Lactiplantibacillus plantarum: one gene and its partner. The protein of the gene in region 2 interacts with the protein of the main gene of each other region in a pairwise test. Links are inferred from orthologs where the notes say so. Each region holds a gene or a part of one and is shown on either strand. Other genes may lie near its edges.

Region 1 (4,284 bases), 790 kb from region 2 along the record:
GGAACCAATGAATAATCATACCAGATTGCGACAAAGTAAATGGGACAAAGACCCCCACCGCATAAAGTGGAATCAAAAGCGTCGTCTTCCCATGAAAGATAAAGATCAACGCAATTGCCCCGACCGCCAATGAGATAATCCCATTGGAGTAGCCCAAGCGGTCCCCACGATCCATGTAAGCATGTGGTAGAAATTTATCTTTAGCCAAGTTATAAGCTAAAATTGGAAAGGCTGAAAAACCAGTATTTGCCGCAACGGCCAGAATTAACGCCGTCGATAATTGTAACAAGTAGTAGAATAAGCCGTGACCAAAGACCGCCGTAGCAATTTGTGACAAGACGGTATTGTCTACTTGTGGTTTAACGCCTAAGTAATAACTTAAATAAGTAATACCACCAAAGAAGACGGCCAAGACTAATGACATAATTGCTAACGTGTTCGCCGCATTCTTGCGTTTCGGTCGTTTGAAGTTTGGCACCGCATTACTGATTGCTTCCACCCCAGTCAGCGAAGACGAACCGGAAGAAAAGGCCCGTAAGAACAGCACCAAGGTCATCCCTTGAACCGGTGCTCCAACTGCTGCGGAGGCGTGGTAAGTTAAGTTACCACTCGCAATATTCATAACGCCCCATAGAATCATGCCGATAATCATAATAATGAAAAAATAAACGGGAAACGTTAAGAATGATGCGGATTCGCGCATTCCACGCAAATTTAACGCCATGATGGCGATGACAATCAGTACGGCAATCAATACTTGATAATTAGCTAGCGCCGGAATCGCCGACGTGATTGCTTCAGTACCAGAAGTGACGGAAACCGCTACGGTCAGCATATAATCAACCAGCAGTGATCCCCCGGCAACTAACCCGGCTGGCCGCCCCCAGTTCGTACTTGCCACCACGTAGGCGCCACCGCCAGATGGATAAGCCCGAATAATTTGTCGGTACGACATCGTAATAGCAAACAACAGCACTAACACAAGCGCCGCCACGTACAATTGATACATCAACGCGGCCGCTGAAAGTGTAATCAAAACGGTCGTAATCTGTTCAGTACCGTAAGCCACCGATGATAGCGCATCTGACGATAGCAGCGCCAGTGCCTTGAACTTGGTGAGTGCTTGCCCACCCTCGTCCATGGTTTTTAACGGTTTCCCAATAACTAACCGCTTTAAATAACGCCACATGATAATAACTCCTTTATTCCAAAATAATTATCCCAAAGTAAACTGAGTCAAAGTAGATTCTACTACTTTACCCTGCCAAATACTACCAGTTAAATGTCGGGTGCTTCACCGCACCCACATTTTGCGTTAACGACTAATCCTACCGCTCTAATATGGATAAATCAATACCTTTATTCTAGTCGATTCACACCCTAACAGCACTAAAAAAGCACTTACTCAGCCGAGTAAGTGCTTAATGTTACGATTTGTTTACATCATACCGCCCATACCTGGGTTTGGTGCGGCTGGTGCAGCTGGTGCATTTTCTTCAGGTTTTTCAGCGACAACGGCTTCAGTCGTTAAGAGAAGGGCTGAAACAGAAGCGGCATTTTGTAAAGCAGAACGCGTTACCTTAGTTGGGTCCACGATACCAGCTTTGATCATGTCAACCCATTCATCAGTTGCGGCGTTGAAACCAACACCTGGCTTTTGTTCCTTCATCTTTTCAACGATAACAGAGCCTTCCAAACCAGCATTTTCAGCGATTTGGCGAACTGGTTCTTCCAAAGCACGTTTAACAATGTTGATCCCAGTTTGAACGTCACCAGTTTCCTTCAATGCAGCAACATCTTTGATAACGTTAATCAAAGCAGTACCACCACCAGCAACAAAGCCTTCTTCAACGGCGGCCCGAGTTGCGTTCAAAGCATCTTCAATCCGGTATTTACGTTCCTTCAATTCAGTTTCAGTAGCGGCACCGACACGAACAACGGCAACCCCACCAGCTAATTTAGCTAAACGTTCTTGTAACTTTTCTTTGTCAAAGTCAGAAGTTGTTTCACCGATTTGGTTACGGATAAATTCAACCCGTTCTGAAATAGCATCCTTGGAACCAGCGCCTTCAACAATGGTGGTGTTATCCTTAGTAACCGTAACTTTGTTGGCTTGACCTAATTGATCGATGGTCGTGTCCTTCAATTCAAGGCCAAGGTCGTCAGTGATAACCGTCCCGCCAGTTAAGATAGCGATATCTTGTAATTGTTCCTTACGCCGATCACCAAAACCGGGTGCCTTAACGGCGACAACGTTAAACGTCCCACGCATCTTGTTCAAGACTAAGGTTGGTAAAGCTTCACCAGAAATGTCATCAGCAATGATCAACAATGGCTTGCCTTGTTCAACGATGGATTGTAATAGTGGTAAGATATCTTGAATGTTTGAAATCTTCTTATCAGTAATTAAGATATATGGATTGTCAAGATCCGCTTCCATCTTATCATTATCAGTAACCATGTATTGTGATAAGTAGCCGCGGTCGAATTGCATCCCTTCAACAACGTCTAAACTAGTATCAACACCACGTGATTCTTCAATCGTGATAACACCGTCATGACCAACTTTTTCCATGGCTTCGGCAATCAATTTACCAGTTTCTTCACTTGCTGAAGATACAGAAGCGATTTGCGCAATATCTTCTTGCGTCTTAACTTCGTGTGCCATAGCGTGTAATGAGTCAACCGCCGTCTTAGTAGCTTCTTCAATCCCACGACGAATGCCAACAGGGTTAGCACCGGCCGTAACGTTCTTCATACCTTCATTAACGATTGATTGTGTTAAGACCGTTGCAGTAGTCGTCCCATCACCAGCGATGTCATTAGTCTTTGAAGCAACTTCAGAAACTAACTTAGCACCCATGTTTTCGAAATGATCGTCTAATTCGATCGCCTTAGCAATCGTTACACCATCATTAGTAATTGTTGGTGAACCATATGATTGTTCCAAAACAACGTTGCGACCCTTAGGACCTAACGTTGACTTAACTGTGTCAGCTAATTGATCGACACCTTTTAGCATCGCTGAACGTGCATCTTCAGAGAACTTTAATTCTTTAGCCATTATCTCTATTCACCTCATGAATTTAATTTATTTTAAGTTGCGCAATTTAAATGGATTAGTCTTCGATTGCAACGATATCTTTTTCGTGCAATACCAAATACTTAGCACCTTGATACTTGACTTCGGTACCGGCATACTTATCGAATAATACTTGATCGCCGACCTTCACGCTGGGGTCAACTTTTGTCCCGTTATCTAAAACACGACCGTCATTGACGGCAACAACCTTACCGCTTTGGGGCTTTTCCTTAGCGTTATTGGCAATGACAATACCGCCAATTGTTTGTTCTTCTTCTTCTTGTTGTTGCAAGATAACGCGATCTCCTAATGGTTTTAACACGTGAATCCCTCCATTTATTCTTTTTTAGCACTCCTCAACCTCAAGTGCTAATTACATTGTCAACTATATCATTTTAATTCAAGATTGCAAGTGATTTGTCAATTATTAGTCAAAGAATGTCAAATCGACTATAATGAATACTATTGAAGTATCAATAAATCTTAAATCAAACTTTTAAAAGGACGTGACTTGATGGTTAATCGCCGCCAATCAATCTTTATTCTTATCATCTACTTTATTATTTACGCACTACCGAGCGTCCTTGTGACTGCTTTCCATCAGCTAGGGGCCCAAGTATTCGTGATTCAAACGGTCGACTACTTAGTCGGTGCAATCCTACTCATCTGGTTGGCGAGTCGCATGCGGACAAAAAACGTTGTTGAAAAACAACCAAGTAACTGGTTCATGACGTTCATCTGGGGATTGATCGGTCTTGTCCTAGTCATCGTTGGTCAAGTCATCATTTTAAAAATGACGGCTTTACTGGGACAGTCAACAGCGTCAACCAACACGACCACCCTCTTAACTGTTGGGCAACAATATCCCGCTTTCTTCTTAGCCATCATTGTCGGTGCCCCGATTATGGAAGAAATCGTCTTCCGCAAAGTTATCTTTGGCAATCTAAGTGCGGTTACTGGTCAGATTGGGGCGGCCTTGATTTCTAGTGTGCTATTTAGCTTTGCACATGCGGATGGTCACTTTATCCTCTATGCCTTTATCGGGTTATTATTCTGCTGGTTATACCAGCACACCGGTCGGATTCAAACATCGATGACGGCTCACATCCTAATGAACGCATCGGTTGTGTTACCCACATTATTAGGCTTACTGCACTAGTATCATTACTAGGTAGCGCTAACCTAGCGTTTCAACGTTAATT
Region 2 (3,138 bases):
GGCTGGTGTGCTGAGTAATGGCAGCAGAAAAGCGAGTAGTCTGCTAGGCACCATGCTTGCATTGTGAAGGGTGAGGGTGTATATTAGCACTCGTAAGTAAGGAGTGCTAATTGGGGGCGACGGTCAATTAAGTCCAGTCATAGTGGGACTGGTGTCCTAATAATTTAAGCATTCTTTTCTAGAAATACTTTGTCTTTCCTTGACTTTCATCAGGGTGGTTGTTATATTAGTAATTGTGTTAGCACTCCATTAAGTTAAGTGCTAAAAAGAGGTGATGATCACGTTAACTGAACGACAAAGCCTAATTTTAAAGGCCATTGTCCGTGACTATACCGAGGGCGGTAATCCAGTTGGATCCAAATCGCTAGTTCAAGAACTACCGATCAAGGTCAGTTCAGCGACGATTCGTAATGAAATGGCCCGACTAGAAGATTTAGGATTAATCGTCAAAACGCATTTGTCTTCAGGGCGAATTCCATCGATTAAGGGGTATCGGTACTATGTTGACCATATCCTAAAGCCTGAAAAGGTGGATGGCAAAGACTTGAAGGTGATTCAACATTCATTAGGCGGTGAATTTCACAAGATCGATGAGATCGTTGCTCAGTCGGCGGATATCTTGTCGCAACTGACAAGTTACACGACCTTTACATTGCGACCTGAACTTAAAGATAGTCGGTTGAGTGGTTTCAGACTCGTTCCGTTGGGGAATCATCAAGTAATGGCGATTCTAGTGACGAATAATGGTGACGTTGAAAACCAGACGTTTACTATTCCTAGTGACATTACCGGCGATGAGCTGGAACCGGTCGTTCGTTTCATCGACGATCAACTGGTTGGCCTGCCGTTACAAGACGTCCTCCGCCAATTAACGCATGAGATTCCGTTAAAACTTGCACAGTATTTGCAAGATCCAGATGGTTTCTTAGATATTTTTGGCAGTGTGTTGTCCAAGGCAGCTTCCGAGCGCTTTTATGTTGGTGGTAAGTTGAATTTGTTCAACTATACGGACCAGCAGAGCCCTAAAGAGTTACAGTCATTGTACTCGTTACTCGACCAAACGGACCGGTTAGCTAACGTGATTGGTCCACCCGGTCAACGGATTCAAGTCCGAATCGGTAATGAGATCACCAACGATTTGTTGAAGAACTACAGTTTAATTACCGCGACTTACGATGTTGATCAACACGGACAAGGTGTGATTGCCTTGCTCGGGCCGACCGCCATGCCGTATTCACGGATGATTGGACTGATGGGTGCGTTCCAACGAGAATTAGCCCGCAAATTATTAGATTATTACCGGTACTTTGACGAGTGACGGACAGGGAGATGAAAACATTGGCAAAGAAATCAACGCGGACGACGCCGGAAGATTCACAAGCGTCAACAACTGATTCAGCAGCAATGTCAACTGCCAGTGAAGCGACACAGGCAGCGACGAGTGCGACTGATGATCAAGCTGAGCAAACGACAGCGGTCGATCCGACACAACAAATTACTGATCTCAAAGCGCAATTAGATGCGAAAGATGACCAGTTATTGCGTGCACAGGCGGAGATCGTCAACATGCAAAACCGCAACAAAAAAGAACAAGCGGCGCTGTTGAAATATGACGGTCAAGCACTTGCAAAGGATGTCTTACCAGTTCTGGATAACTTGGAACGGGCTTTGGCAACGCCAGCTGACGATGAAGCGGCCCAACAGTTGAAGAAGGGTGTCGAAATGGTCTATGGCCATTTACAGGATGCTTTGAAAAAACATGGGGTCACCGAAATTGCGGCTGCGGGCGAAAAGTTTGATCCCAATATTCACCAAGCTGTTCAAACGGTGCCAGTTGATGATGATCATCCAGCTGATACGGTAGTACAAGTCTTACAACGGGGTTACCTATTGAAAGACCGGACCCTCCGTCCAGCAATGGTTGTTGTGGCACAGTAATTAATCAATAAAAATACTAAATTAAAAAGAGGTTTGTTAATTTATGGCAAGTAATAAAATTATCGGGATTGACCTCGGGACTACTAACTCTGCGGTAGCGGTTCTTGAAGGTAATGAACCTAAGATTATCACCACTCCTGAAGGTGGCCGGACGGTTCCTTCAGTTGTGGCATTCAAAGATGGCGAAACTCAAGTTGGTGAAGTTGCCAAGCGGCAAGCAATCACTAACCCGAATACGGTAGCTTCAATCAAGCGTCACATGGGTGAAGCTGGTTACAAAGTTAGCATCGAAGGTAAGGACTACACCCCACAACAAATCTCAGCAATGATTTTGCAATATATCAAGGGCTTTGCTGAAGATTACTTGGGTGACACGGTTGAAAAGGCCGTTGTGACTGTTCCAGCTTACTTTAATGATGCCCAACGGCAAGCAACTAAGGATGCTGGTAAGATTGCCGGCTTAAACATTGAACGGATTATTAACGAACCAACGGCGGCAGCTTTAGCCTATGGTTTGGATAAGACCGACAAAGATGAAAAGATTTTAGTCTATGACCTTGGTGGTGGGACTTTTGATGTTTCCATCTTGGAATTAGGCGACGGGGTCTTCGAAGTATTATCCACAAATGGTGATACCCACCTTGGTGGTGATGACTTTGACCAAAAGATTATCGACTGGTTAGTTGATGGCTTTAAAGCTGACAACGGTGTTGATTTATCAAAAGACAAGATGGCCTTACAACGGTTAAAGGATGCTGCTGAAAAGGCTAAGAAGGACCTTTCAGGTGTTTCTGAAGCTCAAATTAGTTTGCCATTTATTTCCGCTGGTGCTAGTGGCCCATTGCACTTGGAAACCACGTTAACACGTGCTAAGTTCAATGAATTAACTGCTGACCTAGTTGAAAAGACGCGCATTCCTGTTGAAAATGCCTTGAAGGATGCTGATTTATCGGCTAGTGACTTAGACGTTGTCATCTTGAATGGTGGGTCAACTCGGATTCCAGCTGTTCAAGAAGCTGTTGAAAAGTGGACTGGCAAAGAATCTAACCATTCTATCAACCCTGACGAAGCGGTTGCTTTAGGGGCCGCTGTTCAAGGTGGTGTGATCACTGGTGATGTTAAAGACGTTGTTTTGCTCGATGTTACGCCACTTTCACTTGGTATTGAAACCATGGGTGGGGTCTTCACTAAGTTGATTGA

What was found. Proteins that work in one complex are often made in the same cells at the same time.
Region 1: the proteins of grpE (region 2) and groL interact in binary tests that used the Escherichia coli proteins (3 or more experiments, as listed by UniProt). The link is inferred for Lactiplantibacillus plantarum from one-to-one orthologs.

The regions. Positions count from the first base shown.
Region 1 is NZ_CP039121.1:2,653,613-2,657,896, forward strand. What follows is about bases 752-3,751. They hold groL (chaperonin GroEL), read right to left. Parts: upstream 3,065-3,751; coding sequence 1,439-3,064; downstream 752-1,438. Other genes in these bases: E5260_RS12495 (APC family permease), read right to left, coding at 752-1,189; groES (co-chaperone GroES), read right to left, coding at 3,120-3,404; E5260_RS12510 (CPBP family intramembrane glutamic endopeptidase), read left to right, coding at 3,597-3,751. In the rest of the region: more of E5260_RS12495, read right to left, coding at 1-751; more of E5260_RS12510, read left to right, coding at 3,752-4,241.
Region 2 is NZ_CP039121.1:1,868,543-1,871,680, reverse strand. The notes cover bases 264-3,138. They hold grpE (nucleotide exchange factor GrpE), read left to right. Parts: upstream 264-1,338; coding sequence 1,339-1,938; downstream 1,939-3,138. Other genes in these bases: dnaK (molecular chaperone DnaK), read left to right, coding at 1,982-3,138; hrcA (heat-inducible transcriptional repressor HrcA), read left to right, coding at 275-1,318. UniProt on the Escherichia coli protein: Participates actively in the response to hyperosmotic and heat shock by preventing the aggregation of stress-denatured proteins, in association with DnaK and GrpE. It is the nucleotide exchange factor for DnaK and may function as a thermosensor.